DNA from 3 places in the Bradyrhizobium yuanmingense genome. Region 2 is predicted to be linked to each of the others. Evidence: predicted binding sites of a transcription regulator. Region 2 holds the regulator's gene; each other region holds the start of a gene.

Region 1 (7,415 bases), 800 kb from region 2:
CGACAACTACGACCAGAACTACGGCAACGATCACGACGACAGCTTCGACACGGCCGACAACAGCGATTTCGGCGGCGACGACGACGGCGGCAGCGATTACGCGTAGGCCATTCGACCGACAGATGTGGAACGGCCGCCTCCGGGCGGCCGATTTCTGTTCAAGCAGAGCTCAACGCACTTCTGCTCTGCCACCACACGCCATGATGCCATTCGATATAATATGACTAGTGCGTGCGTTGTCGGACAGCACCGTGCAGAACGTCACGAGGTGCGCCTGACTTCACCATGCCGGGCGAAATCGTCCTCCGACACACGCCGCCGTAGACTCCCGGATTTCCAAATTTGGACATGGGTGTTCAATTGGAAGAACACACTGCTTATGCCACACATCGTGGCTGCCTCTCTTGGCTACAGTCGGGGGTTTTAAGAATGAGTTCACTTCAACAGCGCATCGCGACCCTGAGCGACGTCACGACCCATCTCATCACCGAATTGTACGAGTTGGAGGGACTGCACGAGCGCCTCAGGAAGGCAGAGCTGTCGGTGCGGCGGCTGAACCGCTCGGCTCGCGCACCGCATTCGGCTTCATCAGCTCGTCCTCGCCGCGCCGCTGTCCCTCGTCGCGGGTCGAGGCACCGTCAGCGGACGTAGGACTATTCAGGCACACGTTTGGCGGCGGCAGCGTCCCTTCGACGCCGCGCATTTCGAGCCGACGCGGCACCCGGACTTGATCGCTCCATCGAGCGCATGACGCTTCACATCACCACGACCTTGGTGCCGACATTGACGCGGCCGTAGAGGTCGATGACGTCCTCGTTGCGCATGCGGATGCAGCCGGAGGAGACGTTGGTGCCGATGGTCCAGGGCTCGTTGGAGCCGTGGATGCGATAGAGCGTCGATCCCAGATACATCGCACGGGCACCGAGCGGATTTTCTGGGCCGCCTTCCATGTGCCTGGGCAGATCGGGCCGGCGCGCGAGCATTTCCGCCGGCGGCGTCCAGTCCGGCCATTCGCGCTTGGCGGTGATCGATTTCACGCCGGACCAGGTGAAGCCGGGACGGCCGACGCCGATGCCGTAGCGCAATGCCCGGCCGTTGCCCTCGACGAGATAGAGGAACTTGTTCGGCGTATCGACCACGATCGTGCCGGGACTTTCCTTGCCGCTATAGTCAACGAGTTGTTTCTCGAATTTCGGATCGAACGGACGCTGCCGCGGATCGACCGCCTCCTGCTGCAGAGACGCGCCCTGCTGATATCCGCCTTGTTGATACCCACCTTGCATCTGCGGCTCGCCCATCGGCGGCAGGCGCCGCTGGTCGTAATAGCCCGGCTGCTGCTGATACACCGGCCGCTCCGGCGCGTAGGCCGGGCCGCGGCCGGGGCCATCGCCGAACAGGAATTCGATGAAGCCGCCGCCCATGTCGGAATGGGACGCCACGCGCACCGGCGCCGGCGGCACGCGCGGCTGGTACAGCACCGCGGGCGGATCGTTCGGCACGCTGTTGTCGAAGGCGCCCGCGTCGTTCGCGCCGGCCATGAAGGTGCAAGCGCTGCCGAGCAGCGCGACAGACATTTTCTTGAACATCGACGTACTCTGTACTGTTTCGTCTAGATCACATGCGTCGTGGAGAGCCGGTGGCTGATCCGCGCTCTTCGACGTGGTCAATAAAAAGCAAAAGCCGTTTTGTTTGGTAAACGGACAGCGCGTTTGGATTCACCACGTCGCGAGCGCGCCTGCAATTTGGCGATCAGCGTTTATTTTCGATGAACGCCGCGCGGTGATGGTTAATCGCTTCTTTGCGCCGCGTCGCGCGCGGCCGATCAGCAGTTCCTGCTGTGAACTTCGTGTTAAATCGCTTCTGCCTACAAAGACGCGTGAGTGAGGTGGGGGGAGTATCCTGATGGCTGTTCACCGCAAGCGTTTTCGCGTCGAAGATATCGTCGGTGGCGAGATGCCCATTGTAGACGTAACTGAAGAGGCACTCCCGATGCATAGCGAGATCATGGCCGAGCTGCGCGCGATCCGCGCCCAGATGGCGAAGGGCATCGTCGCGGCCCCGCTGTCCGGCAGCGCTGCCATGGCGGCGATCGACGCCTCGACCGCGCACGAGCTTGCCGAAGCGCGCACCATGCTCGATACCTACCGGGCGCAGATCGAGCAGTGCGAGAAGCTGAAGGTCGAGCTCGACCTCATCCACGACGCCATCGACCGCACCAAGCGCGAGATCGCGACGCTGCACGGCAAGAGCTTCGACGGCGGCGAGATGGCCAAGGTCAACGGCGAGCTCGGCGCGGTGGTCGGCGGCACCGAGCAGGCGACCCAGCAGATCCTCGAAGCCGCGGAATCGATCGACCAGGCCGCCAGCGCGATGTCGAAGGTGGACTCGATCGATCAGCAGAAGCGCCTTGCCGACGACATCCAGGAACGCGTCATCTCGATCTTCGAAGCCTGCAACTTCCAGGACCTGACCGGCCAGCGCATCAGCAAGGTCATGGGCACGATGAAGTTCATCGAGCAGCACATCAACGCGATGATGGAGATCTGGGGCGGCGTCGACGCGATCAAGTCCCATGTGCCCGCGCAGGTCGACAACCGCAGCGAGGACGAGAAGCTCCTCAACGGCCCCAAGCTCGCCGGCGACGTCGGCCACGCCTCGCAGGACGACATCGACGCGCTGTTCGACTGAGCGGCGACGACATCGGAATAACAAAACGCCGGCCTTGGGCCGGCGTTTTTTGTTTTGGCCGGTGCAGATCGTGAACTCTTCTTCCCTTCTCCCCTTGTGGGAGAAGGTGGCGCGAAGCGCCGGATGAGGGTTCTCTCGACTCGCAAGACCGTTCGTGAGGAGATAGACCCCTCACCCGTCTCGCCGCTACGCGGCGAGCCACCCTCTCCCAAGGGGAGAGGGTAAGAGACCGTCACGCCCTCGGCGCGCAGCGGACGTAGACCATGTTGCCGTAGCGGGTGCCGGCGTCCTTGTCGATGAAGCGGGTGATCATGACGCGACCGTCGAAGGAGACGATTTCGCGGTCCTGATCGCCGGGGTCGGGCCGGCCGGCCCGATGTAGTTCTTGCCGCTCGGCGAGCCCTTCAGCCGCAGCTCCTGCGGCGTCGCCTGGTCGGCGAGATGCATGATCACGCCACCGGAGGAACCGGCGGTGATCACGTAGGGGTTCCTGCATTGCTCGCGCGCCATCTTCTCGGTGCGGGCGCGATCGGCCGGGTTCTGGAACGAGGCGAGGCCCCAGCGGCCGACGATCTCGTCGGCGCGGATGGTGGCGGGCATTTCCGGAGCGACGCCAGGTTCGGCATCGGGCGGCGGCGGGGACGACGTGAGGGACGGCAGGTTGAAGCCGCCGCCGCAGGCGCCCAGCAGCAGCGCCAGACAAGAGGCGGCCGCCAGATTGGCAACCGTGCGCGCGTGAGCCGAACTGATCATGGCATTCCCCCGAACAAGACCATGGCCGCACCCCTCCCGCAGCCAAGCGCAAAACCGCTGCCGGAGCAATGACGTCGTTCTTTACGCCGACGCCCCGAGCGAGTTTCCAATGCCACCATCCTATATCCGCCTCAACAATCGCTTAACCACCTTTGCTTGACAGGATCGCGGCCAAGCCATATTTCCGGACCCACTATTAGCACTCGGAAAGCCCGATTGCTAAGCGCGCCGTTTGATCCTCGACGAGAGGGGGACGGAAGCGCCGCCCCACCGACCCCACTACTTCCGAAGCGAGCCTCCAAAGGGAAACGTCATGGCTAAATCCAAATTTCGTCCGCTGCATGACCGTGTCGTGGTCAAACGTATCGACGCCGAGGAAAAGACCAAGGGCGGCATCATCATTCCGGACACGGCCAAGGAAAAGCCGTCCCAGGGCGAGATCGTCGCCGTCGGCCCCGGCGGCCGCGACGAGACCGGCAAGCTGATCCCGATCGACCTCAAGGTCGGCGACCGCGTGCTGTTCGGCAAGTGGTCGGGCACCGAGGTCAAGATCGACAACGAAGAGCTCCTGATCATGAAGGAGTCGGACATCATGGGCGTGCTGGCCTAAGGCCGTCCGCCTGAACAGCCGCTGAATGTCATGCCCGGATCCAGGCGATCCGGGCATCCATCGTTCCGCCGCACGGCACAAGACAACACACATCACATAACACGAGGGATTGCAGACCATGGCTGCCAAAGACGTCAAGTTTTCCGGAGACGCGCGCGATCGCATGCTGCGCGGCGTCGACGTTCTCGCCAACGCCGTCAAGGTGACGCTCGGCCCGAAGGGCCGCAACGTCGTCATCGAGAAGAGCTTCGGCGCCCCCCGCATCACCAAGGACGGCGTCACGGTCGCCAAGGAGATCGAGCTCGAGGACAAGTTCGAGAACATGGGCGCCCAGATGGTGCGTGAGGTCGCCTCCAAGACCAACGACCTCGCCGGCGACGGCACCACCACCGCGACCGTGCTGGCCCAGGCCATCGTGCGCGAAGGCGCCAAGGCGGTCGCCGCCGGCATGAACCCGATGGATCTCAAGCGCGGCATCGACACCGCGGTTGCCGCCGTCATCAAGGACATCGAGAAGCGCGCCAAGCCGGTCGCCGCCTCCTCCGAGGTCGCCCAGGTCGGCACCATCTCGGCCAACGGCGATGCCGCCATCGGCAAGATGATCGCCCAGGCGATGCAGAAGGTCGGCAACGAGGGCGTCATCACCGTCGAGGAGAACAAGTCGCTCGAGACCGAGGTTGATATCGTCGAGGGCATGAAGTTCGACCGCGGCTATCTCAGCCCCTACTTCGTCACCAATGCCGAGAAGATGACCGCCGAGCTCGAGGACGCCTACATCCTCCTGCACGAGAAGAAGCTCTCGGGCCTGCAGGCCATGCTGCCGGTGCTGGAAGCCGTGGTGCAGTCGGGCAAGCCGCTCGTCATCATCGCCGAGGACGTCGAGGGCGAGGCGCTGGCCACCCTGGTCGTCAACCGGCTCCGCGGCGGCCTCAAGGTCGCGGCCGTCAAGGCGCCGGGCTTCGGTGACCGCCGCAAGGCCATGCTGGAGGACATCGCGATCCTGACCGGCGGCCAGCTGATCTCCGAGGAGCTCGGCATCAAGCTCGAGAACGTCACGGTGAAGATGCTCGGCCGCGCCAAGAAGGTGGTGATCGACAAGGAGAACACCACGATCGTCAACGGCGCCGGCAAGAAGCCCGACATCGAGGCCCGCGTCGGCCAGATCAAGGCCCAGATCGAGGAGACCACCTCGGATTACGACCGCGAGAAGCTCCAGGAGCGCCTCGCCAAGCTCGCCGGCGGCGTCGCGGTGATCCGCGTCGGCGGCGCCACTGAGATCGAGGTCAAGGAGAAGAAGGACCGCGTCGAGGACGCGCTCAACGCCACCCGCGCCGCGGTTCAGGAAGGCATCGTCCCGGGCGGCGGCGTCGCGCTGCTCCGCGCCAAGAAGGCGGTCGGCCGTCTCACCAACGCCAATGACGACGTCCAGGCCGGCATCAACATCGTGCTGAAGGCGCTGGAAGCCCCGATCCGCCAGATCTCCGAGAACGCCGGCGTGGAAGGCTCGATCGTGGTCGGCAAGATCCTGGAGAACAAGTCCGAGACCTTCGGCTTCGACGCCCAGAACGAGGACTATGTCGACATGGTCGAGAAGGGCATCATCGATCCCGCCAAGGTGGTGCGCACCGCGCTGCAGGACGCCTCTTCCGTGGCCGGCCTCTTGGTGACTACCGAAGCCATGGTCGCCGAGATGCCGAAGAAGGAAGCTCCGCCCGCGATGCCCCCCGGCGGCGGCATGGGCGGCTTCTAAGCCTTCCGTTCCGTGACAGAGTTGCGAAGGCCGCCTCCGGGCGGCCTTTTTTTTTCCGACCCTGCCCGTTTCGCTTTCCGATTCAACCAGCGGCCAAAACCCACTACGGTGGCGCGCCGATTCTGATTGTTTGGGCATGATCCTAGAGACCGCTTCACGCTTTCCGGATCATGGCCGTTGCGCGAGGATGTCATCGATGCGTGCGCTTCTGGTTTGCTCCACGGCCGTTCTGGCCCTGCTCGCCGTTCCGCCGCAGGCCTCCGCCCAGATGAAGCTGTCGCCGAAGGCGACCGCGCCGGGGGAACCGAGACGCGCTATTTCACCGCGATGGACGGGCTGATGGACGGCAATGCCGACGTGATCCTGAAGGAGACGCGCCAGGGCAAGACGCTGACCGCGGCGGTGCTCGACGTCTGCTACCCCATCGCGAAGAACTCCGACCGCAAGGACCGCTTCGTCGTCAACCTCCAGGTCGCCGGCCAGACGCTGACCGGAACGACGCAGAGCATCAGTGAGAAGTCGCCGGTCAGCGTCAAGCTGACGCGCAAGCAGTCCGGCGACATGTTCGAATTCCGCGGCCAGATCGCGGTCGGCCAGGCGGTGACCGAAGTGACCTCGCCGGACAATTCCGATCTCAGCGAAAAGGAATTCCTGGACAGTCAGGCCTCCGACGACGGCATCACGCCGCAGCCGAAGGATTTCACCGACGTCTCGCCGGAAGCGATCGCGGTCAAGGTCAAGCTCGACGCCGCGACCGACTTCCTGAAGAGCCTGAAGGGCCAGGAGGTCGAGGTGACGCTGGCGAGCCTCAATGTCGGCTGCGACGCGCTGCGCGCGGGCGAGCAGACCATCACCATGTCGGTCGATCCCGAGCGCGCCGGCGCGCTGCTGGCGAAGTTCAAGGCAATGCCGGGCGTCACCGCCGCAGGCTGGACCGCGGGCATGACCGAGATGGACCGCACCATCCGCTTCCCTGCGGCCGACTGGCGCGAGGGCGACAAGATCAACAAGGGCAAGCTTGCAACGGCGGTGGCGAGCGTGCTGAGCAGGACGCTCGCGGCAAAGCCGGTCACGCAAAACTTCAACCCGGCCACCGGCAGGCTCAAGCTGGTGTTCAAGCGGCCGAACCAGGACTTCCCGGCGCTCGAGCTCACCGACACGATCGAGGTTGCAGGCCTGGTCTCGCCCGACAAGCCGGGCACCACCGACAAGCTCATGCTCTGGATCGGCAGCCCGGCGACCACGACGGCCGACGAGGGCAGCGGTGCCAGGCTCAATCTGTCCGACGATGCCAGCCTCGACGAAGAAGGCGATCTGCCCGACGACAACGGCTCGATCGAGGCGCTCGTCAAGGAGCTGAAGGGCCAGCGCTGGGACGCCGACAAGTCGGTGTGGAAGTAGGCTGAGACAGCCACCGCTGTCATCGCCCGGCTTGACCGGGCGATCCAGTACTCCGAGACAGCAGCGATGGAATCGATAGGCTGCGGCGTACTGGATTCCCCGCCTTCGCGGGGAATGACAGAGGCCTAATTCCCCGTCGTCCTGAAGCGCAGCGGCTTCGGGCCGATCAGCGTCAGCACGTCGCCCTGGCGCTTCCAGGTCTCGACGCTGCCG
Region 2 (7,415 bases):
GACGCCGGCGAGCGTCTGCAGCGCCCGCAGGGTGATGTCGCCGAGATTGCCGATCGGGGTCGCGACCAGATGGAGGCCCGGCGCGGCCTTCGGCGCCGCGAGCCGATGGGCATCGATGGAGAAACCGCGCGAGGCGGCGTCTTGAGCTTCAGGCGTATTTATCGGGGCCGGCTTTGCGCGCATAATGGAGCCAACTTAGGCACGATCGCTAAGGCTGGGAACCGGCTCGCCGAAAAAGATCGTGCCCAAAGATCGTATCCAGGTGAGGGGCGAGGAACGGACGGGAATGTGATCGGTCGAGATCGCGCCGGGAGGCAGGAGGGGCCCTCGCGCCATATTCGCGACGGAAACGCCGCCTTGATGAGTGAATGAGTGACGGCGAAGAGTAGCCGGGACGGGATTGCGGCCGCGTTAAGCGATTGTTATCCTTTTGTTTTGGTTAACTATTTGCCGACACACTGCCTGAATCCGCGGCCCCCCGTCGCGGAAAGCAATGTCGTGATCGGCCGGCGAACGGCGGGTCGGAAGAGAAGCTGCCATGGTCGGCCCGCGTCATCCAAAGTCTCACCTTCCGGGATCCCCATCGCCAGGGGCGACCCGGCGGACTGCGCTCGGCCTGTTGCTCGGCGCGCCCGTGCTGTCGGCCTGCGCCGGCGTGCAGCAAAGCCTCAGCCAGTTCTCCAACCCGTTCTCGAGCTCCGCGCCGCCGGCCCAGCCGGCAGGACCGCAGCAGCAGGCGACGACCGCCGGCACCGGCGGCGTGAAGGTCGGCCTGATCCTGCCGCTCTCCGCGGCCGGCAATGCCGGGCTCGCCGCGCAATCGATGCGCAACGCCGCCGAGATGGCGCTGGCCGAGTTCCAGAACCCGAACATCCAGCTCCTGATCAAGGACGACAATGGCAGCCCGCAAGGCGCGCAGGCCGGCGCGCAGCAGGCGGTCGACGAGGGTGCCGAGATCATCCTCGGGCCGCTGTTCGCGCAATCGGTGCCGGCGGTGGCGCAGGTCGCGCGCACGCGCGGCATTTCCGTCATCGCCTTCTCGACCGATTCCAGCATCGCCGGACGCGGCGTCTATCTGCTCTCGTTCCTGCCGGAGTCCGACGTCAACCGCATCGTCGAATATTCCGCCGGCATCGGAAAGCGCTCCGTCGCGGTGCTGGTGCCCGACAACGCCTATGGCAATGTCGTCGAGGCCGCGGTGAAGGCGGCGGTGCCGCGGCGCGGCGGGCGCATCGTTGCGTTCGAGAAATACGGTGCCGATCGCGCCACGCCCGCGCGCACCGTGGCGCAGCAGCTCGGCAGTGCGGACGCGCTATTCATTGCCGATGACGGCGATGCCGTCGTGTCAGTGGCGGATGCGATGACGGCCGCGGGCGCGAACCTGCGCAACATCCAGCTGCTCGGCACCGGCCTGTGGGACAATCCGCGCGTCTATGCCAGCGCCGCGCTGCAGGGCGGCCTTTACGCCGCGCCCGATCCGGCCGGCTTCCGCGCCTTCTCCGGCCGCTACCGCACGAAATACGGCGCCGAGCCGATCCGCACCGCGACCCTTTCCTATGACGCGGTCGCGCTCGTTGCCGCGCTGGCGCGCACGCAAGGCGGCCAGCGCTTCTCCTCCGACGTGCTCACCAACCCCTCAGGCTTCGCCGGCATCGACGGCCTGTTCCGCTTCCGTGCTGATGGCACGAATGAACGCGGACTTGCCGTGATGAAGGTGACGCAAGGCGGCGGCGTTGCGGTGGCGGGCTCGCCGAAGAGCTTTGGGGCGTAATGGTTTCTTAGCCCGGATGGAGCGCAGCGTAATCCGGGTTCTGTCCACGCGGTGAGACCGTCCCGGATTGCGCTACGCTCCATCCGGGCTACGAGATCCGCTAAGCCGCCAAATCCGCGACCACGGCATCCAGCACCGGAAAACCGCTGCTGGTCACCCGCAGCCGTCCCGTCGCATCCACGGTGATCGCGCCTTCCTCGCGCAAGAGCGCGATGCGGCGGGGGTCGAGCGGGCGGCCGGCGAGGGCCTTGTAGCGCTCGGGATCGATGCCTTCGGCGAGACGCAAACCCATCAGCAGGAATTCGTCGGCGCGCTCCTCGCTGTTGAGGAGCTCGTCGCTGACGACACCGTCGCCGTTGGTCTCGACCCGCATCAGCCAGGCCTCGGGACGCTTCTCGGTGGCGGTGGCGTGGCGCACGCCGTCGATGTCGAGACGGCCATGTGCGCCCGGGCCGATGCCGGCATATTCCTCGCCGCGCCAGTACACCAGATTGTGCCGGCATTCGGCGCCGCGCCGCGCGTGATTGGAGATCTCGTAGGCGGGCAGCCCGAGCTTGTCGCAGGTCTCCTGCGTGACGTCGTAGAGCGCGCGGGCGACCGCTTCGTCCGGCGTCTTCAGCTTGCCGGCCTGGTGCAGGCCGAAGAAGGGCGTGCCTTCCTCGATCGTCAATTGATAGAGCGACAGATGCTCGGCCGCTTCATCGATGGCGTGCCGCAGCTCGCCCGCCCACATCGCCGGCGTCTGGTCGGGGCGGGCGTAGATCAGGTCGAACGAATAGCGGTCGAACGCGCGGCGCGCGATGGCGACGGCATCGAGCGCTTCGCGCGCGCTGTGCATGCGGCCGAGCGCTTTGAGCGAGGCGTCGTCGAGCGCCTGCACGCCCAGCGAGACGCGGTTGACGCCGGCGATGCGATAACCGGCAAAGCGCGTGGCTTCGACGCTGGTCGGGTTCGCTTCCAGCGTTACCTCGACGTCGCCTGCGACGGTCCAGTGCTTGCCGATCGCGTCTAACACCGCGCCGACGGTGGCGGGCTGCATCAGTGACGGCGTGCCGCCGCCGAGGAAGATCGAGGTGACCTCGCGGCCGGGCGCGCGCTCCGCGGTCGTTGCTATCTCACGCGCGAAGGCGGCGGCGAAGCGCGTCTCGTCGATCGCGGCATGGCGGACATGGCTGTTGAAGTCGCAATAGGGGCACTTCGACAGGCAGAACGGCCAGTGCACATAGACGCCAAACGCATCCTTGTTAGCGCGGCTCAAGGCAGATCTCCGCCAGTTTCCGAAAAGCGCGGGCGCGGTGCGACAGGCCGAGGCCAAGCGGCGGCAGGCCGTGCTTCTCGATGCTGGTCATCTCGCCGAAGGTGCGGATGTGCCCGTCCGGCAGGAACATCGGGTCGTAGCCGAAGCCGGCCGTGCCGCGCGGTGGCCAGATCAGCGTGCCGTCGACGCGCGCCTCGACCTCCTCGCGATGATCGTCGGGCCAGGCCACGCAAAGCGCGGAGACGAAGTGGGCCTTGCGCTTGTCCGGCGTGGTGGCGCCGCGCTCCTGCAGCAGGCGCTCGATCTGCGCCATCGCCGCGTTGAAATCCTTGGTTGGGCCGGCCCAGCGCGCGCTGTAGATTCCCGGCGCGCCATCGAGCGCATCGACCACGATGCCGGAATCGTCGGCGAAGGAGGGCAGCTTGGTCGCCTGCGCTGCGGCGACCGCCTTGATCGCGGCGTTGCTGCGGAAATCGTTGCCGGTTTCCTCGGGCTCGTCTAGGCCGAGCTCGCCGGCCGACACCGCCTCGATCCCGTACGGCGCGAGCAGCTCCCTCATCTCGGCGAGCTTGCCGGGATTGTGGGTGGCGATGACGAGCTTGTCGGTGATTCGGCGGTGCATGGGCCTATTGACTACGCCACGGCCAGTTTCTGCAAGTCCACCAGACGCGCAATGCCCTTCTGCGCCAGGGCGATCAGTTTCAGGAACTCGTCCTGCGTGAACGGCTCGCGTTCCGCGGTGCCCTGCACCTCGATGATGCGGCCATCGCCGGTCATGACGAAATTGGCGTCGGTCTCGGCTTCCGAATCCTCGGCATAGTCGAGATCGAGCACCGGCGTGCCGTTGTAGATGCCGCAGGAGATCGCGGCGACGTTGTCGCGCATCACGTTGGCCTTCACCATGTTGCGCGCCTTCATCCAGTTGAGGCAATCGGCAAGCGCGACCCAGGCGCCGGTGATCGAGGCCGTGCGCGTGCCGCCGTCGGCCTGGAGCACGTCGCAATCGACCGTGATCTGGCGCTCGCCGAGAGCTTCGAGATCGACGATGGTGCGAAGCGAGCGGCCGATCAGGCGTTGGATCTCGACCGTGCGGCCGCTCTGCTTGCCGGCGGAGGCCTCGCGGCGGGTGCGTTCGGAGGTCGCGCGCGGCAGCATGCCGTATTCGGCGGTGACCCAGCCGCGGCCCTGCCCCTTCAGCCACGGCGGCAGGCGATCCTCCAGTGTGGCGGTGACCAGCACATGGGTGTCGCCGAATTTAACGAGGCACGAGCCTTCCGCATATTTGACCACGCCGCGCTCCAGCGTCACGGGGCGCAATTCGTCGGGCGCACGGCGGCTTGGCCGCATGGGAAATCTCCAAAACTCACGGGAATAGGCTGTTCGCGGTGCTTGTAGGTGGGGCGGGGGTGGGCGGCAAGGGCTTATTCACCCCCTGACCGTCGGCCTGCAAACGCCACGCTTGTCAGACGCGGCCCGGATGGACAAATTATAAGGATCCGAGAGGAGTTACCGTCTGTGGCCCATCACGATCCGATCCATCTGATCGCGCCGCGCGCAGGCCTTGCCCAGCTCAACGAGCGTTCCCGCGACATCTTTCGTCAAATTGTCGAAAGCTATCTCGCGACCGGTGAGCCGGTCGGCTCGCGCAACATTTCCCGCCTGATTGCGATGCCGCTGTCGCCGGCATCTGTGCGCAACGTCATGGCCGATCTGGAACAGCTCGGCCTGATCTATGCCCCGCACACCTCCGCCGGCCGGCTGCCGACGGAACTGGGCCTGCGCTTCTTCGTCGATGCCCTGATGCAGGTCGGCGACCTCAACGAGGCCGAGCGGCAGGCGATCCAGAGCCAGCTCTCGTCCGTCGGCGAGGCGCAATCGGTCGAGGCGGCGCTGGACCAGGCCTTGATGCGGCTCTCCGGTCTGACCCGGGCCGCCGCCGTCGTGCTGACGCCGAAATCCAATGCGCGGCTGAAGCACATCGAATTCGTCCGCCTGGAACCGGAAAAAGCGCTGGTGATCCTGGTCGGCGAAGACGGCCAGGTTGAAAACCGCGTGTTGACGCTGCCGCCCGGAGTTCCCTCTTCGGCGCTGACAGAGGCCGGCAATTTCCTCAATGCGCGGATCCGCGGCCGCACCTTGGCCGAAGCGCGGCTCGAGCTCGAGACCGCACTCGGCGAGGCCCGTGCCGAGCTCGATCAGCTGACACAGAAAGTGATCTCGGCCGGCATTGCCAGCTGGTCCGGCGGCGAGAGCGAGGACCGTCAGCTCATCGTCCGCGGCCACGCCAATCTGCTCGAAGATCTGCACGCGCTGGAGGATCTGGAGCGGGTTCGCCTGTTGTTCGACGACCTCGAGACCAAGCGCGGCGTGATCGATCTGCTCGGCCGGGCCGAGACCGCCGAAGGCGTGCGCATCTTCATCGGCAGTGAGAACAAGCTGTTCTCGCTGTCGGGGTCCTCCACCATCATCTCGCCCTATCGGGATGCCGCCGGCCACATCGTCGGCGTTCTCGGCGTGATCGGCCCGACGCGGCTGAATTATGCCCGCGTGATCCCGACCGTGGACTACGCCGCCCGCATCGTCAGCCGCCTGTTGGGGGGCTGACCGGCCTTTCTGTCGATCACGGGCGCTTGATTTTCGCGGGCTTAAGCACGATATCCGGGCCAACATCCCTGAAACGAGTTCGAGATCAGAGCCGATGACCGAGCAAGACCGGCAACCCCAAGACACGACTGCAGCGACCGGCGAGCCCGTGGTGTCGAAACCCTACATCATGCCCGACGATCCCGAGCCGGGTTCGGTCGAAACCCTGCAAAAGGAAGCGGCTGAAGCGCGCGACCGCATGCTGCGGACGCTGGCCGAGATGGAGAATTTGCGCAAGCGCACCGCCAAGGAAGTTGCCGACGCCCGCCTCTATGGCATCACCGGCTTCGCGCGCGACGTGCTCGACATCGCCGACAATCTCCAGCGCGCACTCGATGCCGTTCCGGCGGAGGCGCGTGCTGCGGCCGATCCCGGCCTGGTCTCGTTGATCGAGGGCGTCGAGCTCACGGAGCGCGCGCTGCTCAACGCGCTGGAAAAACACGGCGTGAAGAAGCTGGATCCTCAGGGCCAGAAGTTCGACCCGAACTTCCACCAGGCAATGTACGAAGTGCCTGACGCGTCGGTGCCGTCGGGCACCGTGGTGCAGATCATGCAGGCCGGCTACACCATCGGTGACCGCGTGCTGCGCCCGGCGCTGGTCGGCGTCGCCAAGGGCGGCGCGAAGACTGCGCCCGCGGCGAACAACAACGAATCGAGCAGCGCGGCGAACTGAGTGTTGGCGTCATTCCGGGGCTCGGCGAAGTCGAGAACCCGGAATCCATCGAACAGCAGAGACAACCGCACAATGGATTCTCAGGTGCGCAAATTGCGCACCATAGCTCGCGCTGAAGCGCGCCCCGGAATGACGGAAGATGGCGCGCCGCCTACGCGCTCACCGCGATATCCGCAGACTGAATCCGCTTCACGCCCGCCTTGGCCATGTCGGCCCAGGCCTTGGCGAGCGAGCCCTGCGTGTCGATGCCGCGGCAGGCGTCTTCCACCACATAGACCTCGAAGCCCGCCTTGCGCCCGTCGAGCGCGGTCCAGGCGACGCAGAAGTCTGTCGCAAGACCAGCGACGAAGACGCGCTTGATCTTGCGGCCCCTCAGGTAGCCGGCGAGCCCGGTCGAGGTCTTGCCGTCGGCCTCGAGGAAGGCCGAATAGCTGTCGACGTTCTTGTGAAATCCCTTGCGGATGATGAGCTCGGCGTGCGGGATCGACAGGTCCTTCGACAGCGCCGCGCCCTCGGTGCCCTGCACGCAATGGTCCGGCCACAGCACCTGCTTGCCGTAGGGCAGGTCGACCGTTTCGAACGGCTTCTTGCCGGAATGAACCGACGCAAACGAAACGTGGCCCGGCGTGTGCCAGTCCTGCGTCAGCACCACATTCGCAAATGCCTTCGAGATCTTGTTGATGACCGGCACCACCTGCTCGCCTTCCTTCACCGCGAGGCTCCCGCCGGGCAGGAAGCAGTTCTGCACGTCGATCACGAGCAGCGCGGACGCTTCGTCCGGCTTGATCGGTGCGGCCGCGAACAGCGCGCTTGGCGCGAGCGTCGCCAGCGCCGTCGTTCCAAGCATTGCCAAGACCTGTCGCCGAACCAGCATGTCTACCTCCCCTCCAGGATGATCCAACGGGAGGAAGCCTAGTTCCGTTCGTATACGAACAGAAGCCTGAAAATGCAGCGGGTTCTGTCCAGCGCGTGGGCTGACAAAGCCCATAGCGCCGTCATCCCGGGGCGCGCAAAGCGCGAACCCGGGATCCATAACCACAGGGAGAAGTTGGGCGAAGGTTCTTCGTGAA
Region 3 (7,415 bases), 2.9 Mb from region 2:
ACGAGATCGCCATCGTCAGCCACGACGGCCGGCCCGTGCATCTGATGACGCCTTGGCAGGTGCGCGTCTACTGGAATGTCGCAACGCGCATCGATGTCGAGCGCATCGATGTGTCCAGCGACGTCAGGGTCGACGCGCGGCACCTCACCATGATCGAGCGCAGCCGCTCGACCGTCATGAGCGAGACTGTGGTCGAGAACCACGAAGCGGGCCTGCTCTATGTCGAGGGCCGGCTCGTGGAGCGGCTCGCGCCCGGCCGGCACGCCTTCTGGACCGTCGGCCGCAAGATCGAGGTGAAGCGCCTCGACCTGCGGCCCCAGGCGGTCGAGATCACCGCGCAGGAGATGCTGACCAAGGATCGCATCGCGCTGCGGGTGACGCTGACGGCGTTCCGCCGCATCGTCGATCCCGAGCGCACGGTGGCGACCGTGCCCGACGTGGATGCGTGGCTGTACCGCCTGGTGCAGTTCGCGATCCGCGAGGCAGTGGCGGGCCGGACGCTGGACGAGGTGCTGTCTGCGAAGGCGGCGCTGGATGCGGAGCTGCGCGACTATGTGCGTGCACGCGTCGCAGAGTCCGGCGTGGAGGTGACCGAGCTCGGCGTCAAGGACGTGATCCTGCCCGGCGAGATCCGGGAGCTGGTGAACAAGGTGGTGGAGGCGGAGCGAGTCGCGAAGGCGAACCTGATCCGCCGGCAGGAGGAGACCGCGGCGACGCGTTCGCTCCTGAACACTGCCCGCCTGATGGAGGAGAACCCCCTGCTGCTTCGGCTCAAGGAGCTGGAGTCGCTGGAGCGGCTGGTCGAGAAGGTCGGCCGCATCGACCTCCATGCCGGTGAAGGCCAGGGCCTCGATGCCCTCCTGACCCGGCTCGTGCGTCTGAAGGCGCACGAGAGCGCATGAACCGAAGGGCCGCCCACGGGCGGCCCTTCACATCGGCGTTGCCGCCGTCTGCGATGAACGCGATCGGCGCGAGGCGCGACCAAATTTGAGCTCGTCGGGGATTGAGCGCGCTCGCAGGTTGCGTCATCTTGGGGCCGCAACGTCTTGATCAGGGAAGGCCCATGACCGTTCTTCAGGAATCGATCCGCCCCGCGGCACGATCCAGCGACTGGAAGGCGATCGTCGTCCTGATCCTCATGATCCCGGTGCTGTGGTCGCCGGTGATCCTGCTTCGCTTCGTCCTGTATCAGCCGTTCAACATTCCGTCCGGTTCGATGACACCGGCGCTGATGGTCGGCGACTACGTCTTCGCCGCGAAATATCCCTACGGGTATGGCCGCTATTCCCTCCCATTCGCGTCGTCCTGGATCTCGGGCCGCGTCCTCGCCGCCGATCCCGAATACGGGGATATCGTGGTATTCCGGACGGCGAAGGACAGTTCTGCCGACTACGTCAAACGCGTCGTCGGCCTGCCCGGAGACCGCATCCAGATGCGGCAGGGCCGGCTCATCCTCAACGGCCGCCCGGTGACCCGCGTCGCCCTGGAGGCGACATTTGCCGGCGACGCCTGCGGTGTCGACGACCGCGCCGCCGTCAAGCGCTGGCGCGAGACGCTGCCGAGCGGCGCGTCCTATGTGACCTACGACTGCCTCGACAACGGCTATCTCGACAACACAGACGTCTTCACCGTGCCGCCGGGCCACATCTTCGTGCTCGGCGACAACCGCGACAATTCCACCGACAGCCGCATGTCGACATTCGGCTTCGTGCCGATGGACAATCTCATCGGCAAGGTGACGCGGATCTTCTGGTCGCTGGATGAAGACGGCGAGCCGCGTTTCGAGCGGCTCGGGAAGGTGGAGTAAGGCTTGCTCCGTCATTCCGGGGCGGCGCGCAGCGCCGAGCCCGGAATCCATAACCACAGCCAGATGGAATGGCCCGCTATGCCTGTCGCCCGTAAGAAGGGGTGCAAGAAGTGGCAGTGGGACTGGAAGACTCAGTAGTCGAGGATCGGAATTTGGACTGCGCTGATCTCCATTCCGGGACAACCAACTGAATTTCGTGGTTATGGATTCCGGGCTCGCGCCCAAGAGGGGCGCGCCCCGGAATGACGTGCTCCCCAAAAAAACAAAAACCCCGGCATCGCTGCCGGGGTTTCGCATTCGTATCGTGCCTGAGAGGCTGGATCAGAAGTCCATGCCGCCCATGCCGCCGCCCGGGGGCATCGCCGGGCCGGCGCCGCCCTTCTTCGGCAGCTCGGCGACCATGGCTTCCGTGGTGATCAGGAGCGCGGCCACCGAGGCAGCGTTCTGGATCGCGGTACGGACCACCTTGGTCGGGTCGATGATGCCCTTCTTGACGAGGTCGGCATATTCGCCGGTCTGGGAGTCGAAGCCGTAATTGTAGGCCTTGTTCTCCAGGATCTTGCCGACGATCACCGAGCCGTCTTCACCGGCGTTGATCGCGATCTGGCGAGCGGGGGCCGACAGCGCCTTGCGCACGATCTCGACGCCGGTCTTCTGGTCGTCGTTCTTGGTGCGCAGACCCTTGAGCTGCTCGGAGGCACGGAGCAGGGCAACGCCGCCGCCCGGAACGATGCCTTCTTCCACGGCCGCGCGGGTCGCATGCATCGCGTCATCAACGCGATCCTTGCGCTCCTTCACCTCGACCTCGGTCGCGCCGCCGACGCGGATCACCGCGACGCCGCCCGCGAGCTTGGCAAGACGCTCCTGGAGCTTCTCACGGTCGTAGTCCGAGGTGGTCTCCTCGATCTGCGCCTTGATCTGCGCCACGCGCGCCTCGATGTCGGCCTTCTTGCCGGCGCCGTTGACGATCGTGGTGTTCTCCTTGTCGATCATCACCTTCTTGGCGCGACCGAGCATGTTGAGCGTGACGTTCTCGAGCTTGATGCCGAGGTCTTCCGAGATAGCCTGGCCGCCGGTCAGGATCGCGATGTCCTGCAGCATGGCCTTGCGGCGATCGCCGAAGCCCGGAGCCTTGACGGCCGCGACCTTGAGGCCGCCGCGCAGGCGGTTCACGACGAGGGTCGCAAGCGCTTCGCCTTCGACGTCCTCGGCGACGATGACCAGCGGCTTGCCGGTCTGCACCACGGCCTCGAGCAGCGGCAGCAGCTCGTTCAGCGAGGAGAGCTTCTTCTCGTTGATGAGGATGTAGGCGTCGTCCATCTCAACGCGCATCTTGTCGGCGTTGGTGACGAAGTAGGGCGAGATGTAGCCGCGGTCGAACTGCATGCCCTCGACCACGTCGAGCTCGGTCTCGAGCGACTTGGCTTCCTCGACGGTGATGACGCCCTCGTTGCCGACCTTCTTCATGGCGTCGGCGAGGAACTTGCCGATTTCGGCATCGCCGTTGGCCGAGATGGTGCCGACCTGGGCGATCTCGTCGTTCGAGGTGACCTTCTTCGAGTTCTTCTCGAGGTCGGCCACGACGGCTTCGACCGCGAGGTCGATGCCGCGCTTGAGGTCCATCGGGTTCATGCCGGCGGCGACCGACTTGGCGCCTTCCTTCACGATCGCCTGGGCGAGCACGGTGGCGGTGGTGGTGCCGTCGCCGGCCGCGTCAGCGGACTTGGAGGCGACTTCGCGCACCATCTGCGCGCCCATGTTCTCGAACTTGTCGTCGAGCTCGATCTCCTTGGCGACGGTGACGCCGTCCTTGGTGATGCGGGGAGCGCCGAACGACTTGTCGAGCACAACGTTGCGGCCCTTCGGACCGAGCGTGACCTTCACCGCATTGGCGAGAACGTCGACGCCGCGCAGCATCTTGTCGCGCGCTTCAACCGAGAATTTGACTTCTTTGGCTGCCATCTGGAGTTTTCCTTAGGTGAGTTTGACTGGAGGGGAGGAGAGGGGCTCTTAAGCCGCCTTCTTCTTGGACTCGCTGACTTCGAGAACGCCCATCACGTCGCTCTCCTTCATGATCAGCAGGTCCTGGCCGTCGATCTTGACCTCGGTGCCGGACCACTTGCCGAACAGCACGCGGTCGCCGACCTTCAGGTCGATCGGAATCAGCTTGCCAGCTTCGTCGCGGCCACCGGGACCAACGGCGACGACTTCGCCCTGGGAGGGCTTTTCCTTGGCAGTGTCGGGAATGATGATGCCGCCAGCGGTCTTCTCTTCTGCGTCGATGCGCTTGACCACGACGCGGTCGTGAAGCGGACGGAATTTCATGCAGTCCTCCTAAGCAATTGCACGTGTTGAGGATTTGGGGATTGTTAGCAGTCGTTGCCCGTGAGTGCTAGCACAGGCGAGCCTGAAATAGGACAGGAATTTTGCGGGAGCAAGGGTTTGTAGCAGAAAAATTAGCAGCCGAAAGCGCGGACTGCCAGAAACCCCTCGCCATCGTTAACCGGGCAGCCGTGACCGTATTAGCACGGAGTCGTCTCTGCTGCTAAAGCATTGAATTTCAACAGCTTGTTAAACTTTTGGGCTTGAGATGAGTTGTCAGTTTGCGTCACATTTCTCGTCTGTGAGCGCATCGTTTCCGGGTGGCTCCCCGGGGCACGGACCAAGCCACTCGCCGAATGCGCTCCTGCAAAGGAGGTTTGGCATGGGACTGCGCGTTGGGGGCGTTTCCGAGGAATTCCGGAAACAGATGCTGGGCTACGGGCTGACGACGGCACAAATTCTCTATCGGATGCCGGATCATCCCTCGCTGCTCCAGACCTATGTCTGGCAGAACTACGACATGTTTCCGAAATTCCCCGCGCTCACCGATTTCCTGGCGTTCTGGCAGGAGAAGCTCGACGGTCCCCTCCATTCGGTGACGGTGGCGCATTCCAAGCTGATCAAGCCGGCCGAGCTCCGCGCCGTTGACGGCGTGTTCCGCCTGCATTGAGGCCGCGTAGGGTGGATTAGCCTGCGGCGGCGCGACGCGCTGCCGCTGGCGTAATCCACTTCGTTTCTCTCCGCGTGCCGAAACAGAAACGGTGGATTACGCCTTCGGCTAATCCACCCTACGAGATCACGCAATCAGACGCCGCCGCTGCAATAACGCGTCCACATCGCGCGATAGGCCGCGTCCACCGCGCGTGCATATGAGACGGGGTTGCCCGCGGCCGCGGCGTTGATCGTTGCGGGCAACTCGCGGCGCAACTTGTCGAGCTCGCCGATCTCGGCCGCGCGGCTGGCCGCGATCTCGACATAGGCCTCCTCGCTGTCGGCGACCCAGTCCGGCAGGCCAAGTGCGGTGAGGATGGCGCCGGCAGCGCGGCCGGGCAGGCTGTTGCCGAGCTTCGCCACCACGGGCACGCCCATCTGCAGGGCTTCCCATGTGCTGACGCCGCCGTTCTGCGGAAACGGATCGAGGGCAATATCGATGCGATTGAACGATGCCAGATGCTCGTCCCGCAACGTGGCCCCGAGCAGATCGACGCGTTCGGCCGGCAATCGGCAAGCCGCAAATCGCGCCAGCAGCTCGTCGCGGACCAGCTGGTCGTCGAGAGCCACGTCCTTGATCAACAGTCGCGAGCCCGGCACCCGCTCGAGGATCCTGGACCAGACTGCCGCCGCCTCGTCCGAGATCTTGCTGATGCGGTTGAAGACACCGAACGTGACGAAGCCGTTCGAGAGTGCCGGCGTCTTGCCCTGCGCAATCCCGGCCGGCAGCGGCGCCAGCGTCACGAAGCACGGCAGGTCGACCACCGTCTCTGCAAACAGATGCCGAACGTCGTGCGGAATCCCGACCGGATCCGAGAACAGATAGTCGATCGTCGGCAGCCCGGTGCCGGTGCCGTGGCCCCAGCCGTGCGCCTGGATCGGCGCCGGCTTGCGCGCAAATACGCCGAGGCGATTTCCTCTGGTATGGCCGGACAGATCGATCAGGATATCGATGCGATCGTCGCGAATCTGGGCGGCGAGGCGATCGTCGCTCCATTGCGAGGCGTCACGCCAGCGATCGGCGATGCCTTGAAATTCGCGTGTCGTCGCGTCCTCCTTCGCCGAGCACGAGTAGCACACGATCTCGAACTGGGCGCGGTCATGGTGTTGCAGGACGGGCTTGAAGATGAACGCAGCCGAATGCGCGTTGAAGTCCGACGAGACGTAGCCAAGCACCAGGCGGCGATCCGGATCGCGGCCGTTGTCATGCGGTGCCGCCGCTTCTGAAGCGATTCTCGCGCCGATCCGCTCCCACCATACGCGTCGCGCCTGCTGATGCCGCTCGACGCTGGCGTCCGGCACAAAATCGAGCGTGAAGATCTTGCTCGAGATCGCGCTCTCGAGATCGGGCCTGATATCGAGGGCTCTGTCGAAACTGGCGAGGGCTTCGTCGACCCGGCCTAGTCCGGCAAGACAAAGGCCCAGCACCAGATGAGCCTGATCGGAATCGGGCGCGATCGCGAGCGCCTTCTCGCAATCGGATAGTGCCTGGGCCACCTGCCGGGTCTGAAGCAAGACATTGGCGCGCCAAAGCCATCCGTTCACGTCGTCAGGGGCGAGGGCGATTGCCCGGTTGCAATCCGCCATGGCCTCGTCGAATCGCTGCAGCTCCCGGAGTGCCACGGCGCGGTTCGCCAGCGCCGCCGCATAGTCGGGCTTGATCGCGAGCGCGCGGTTCAGGCTTGCAAGAGCCTTGTCGTAGTTGCGCAGACGGCAGAGCGTGGAGCCGCGGCCGTTGTGGGCTTCGGCGAGGTTTGCGTCGACGGCGAGCGCCCGATCGTAGCTGTCGAGCGCTTCCTGGTAGCGATCCAGGGCCGCGCTCGCGTTCCCGAGATTGGAGAGAGCGAGGGCGTAGTTGGGCCGCAAGGCGAGCGCCTTGCGATAGCTCTCGCGGGCATCATTGTGACGTTTCAGCCCGTTCAGCGCGACGCCCAGGCTCATATGGGCTTCGGCCGATCGCGGATCGACGACAACCGCCCGGCTCAGCAGGCTCTCGGCCTGCTGATAATTCCCGGCATCGGACTCCAACGCGCCGAGCATATGCAGCGCGATGAATTGATTGGGCGCGATCTGCAGGAGCTGGCGATAGGCAGCCTTGGCCTCGAGCAGGCGGCCCTTCTTGTGCAATTCGAGCGCTTGCCCGAGCAAGGGCAGCACGTCGGCCTTTTGCCGCTTCTGAAGCCGGGCATTTTGAAATGCACGCTGACCGACATTGCTGCCCATGAATCAATTCCCCGGATGTCCCGGGCGAGACTAGTTCAGCGCGAGAACGAAGACGAGACGACCCCCGCCCGCCACGCCAGCTTGGGGCAAGCTACGAAGCGATGCGGTGATCGCGTGATTGGCCTCAGCCTCTTACCCTCCAGGGGAGGGTCCTGGAGGGGGAGGGTGACAGCGCGGATGCGGCACTACTCAACACGACCAGGTCTGCGATTGCTGCCTCGCCCACGACTGGATAAGCTGACCTTCAAGCCATACCGCGCGACGGCGGCTCAGAAACAGGGAGGCAGACAATGGCCAAGCAAAAGGCATCGAGGCCCGCATTGAAGACCGCGGTGAAGAAGCGGAGTGGCGC

What was found. The regulator HrcA, encoded in region 2, represses chaperone genes, less so after heat shock. The targets are predictions, from matches to a motif close to GTTAGCACTCNCNNNNNGNGAGTGCTAAC.
Region 1: a site for HrcA is predicted at 3,637-3,665, ahead of N2605_RS02265 (co-chaperone GroES). Genes of this name have one in related genera too.
Region 3: a site for HrcA is predicted at 4,176-4,204, ahead of N2605_RS21875 (co-chaperone GroES). Genes of this name have one in related genera too.

Annotation. Positions count from the first base shown of each region.
Region 1 is NZ_CP104173.1:475,824-483,238, reverse strand. It holds gene N2605_RS02285 (DUF2076 domain-containing protein) at 1-106, shown strand, start outside; gene N2605_RS02280 (L,D-transpeptidase) at 756-1,586, opposite strand; gene N2605_RS02275 (protein phosphatase CheZ) at 1,903-2,688, shown strand; partial or broken gene N2605_RS02270 (hypothetical protein) at 2,921-3,441, opposite strand; gene N2605_RS02265 (co-chaperone GroES) at 3,755-4,051, shown strand; gene groL (chaperonin GroEL) at 4,170-5,801, shown strand; partial or broken gene N2605_RS02255 (hypothetical protein) at 5,998-7,202, shown strand; gene N2605_RS02250 (META domain-containing protein) at 7,328-7,415, opposite strand, start outside.
Region 2 is NZ_CP104173.1:7,513,358-7,520,772, forward strand. It holds gene rsmI (16S rRNA (cytidine(1402)-2'-O)-methyltransferase) at 1-183, opposite strand, end outside; gene N2605_RS34825 (penicillin-binding protein activator) at 539-1,771, shown strand; gene hemW (radical SAM family heme chaperone HemW) at 1,872-3,029, opposite strand; gene rdgB (RdgB/HAM1 family non-canonical purine NTP pyrophosphatase) at 3,016-3,651, opposite strand; gene rph (ribonuclease PH) at 3,663-4,376, opposite strand; gene hrcA (heat-inducible transcriptional repressor HrcA) at 4,545-5,633, shown strand; gene grpE (nucleotide exchange factor GrpE) at 5,728-6,345, shown strand; gene pncA (bifunctional nicotinamidase/pyrazinamidase) at 6,497-7,219, opposite strand.
Region 3 is NZ_CP104173.1:4,632,016-4,639,430, reverse strand. It holds gene N2605_RS21890 (slipin family protein) at 1-902, shown strand, start outside; gene lepB (signal peptidase I) at 1,064-1,807, shown strand; gene groL (chaperonin GroEL) at 2,129-3,769, opposite strand; gene N2605_RS21875 (co-chaperone GroES) at 3,818-4,132, opposite strand; gene N2605_RS21870 (usg protein) at 4,512-4,799, shown strand; gene N2605_RS21865 (O-linked N-acetylglucosamine transferase, SPINDLY family protein) at 4,934-7,063, opposite strand; gene N2605_RS21860 (cupin domain-containing protein) at 7,354-7,415, shown strand, end outside.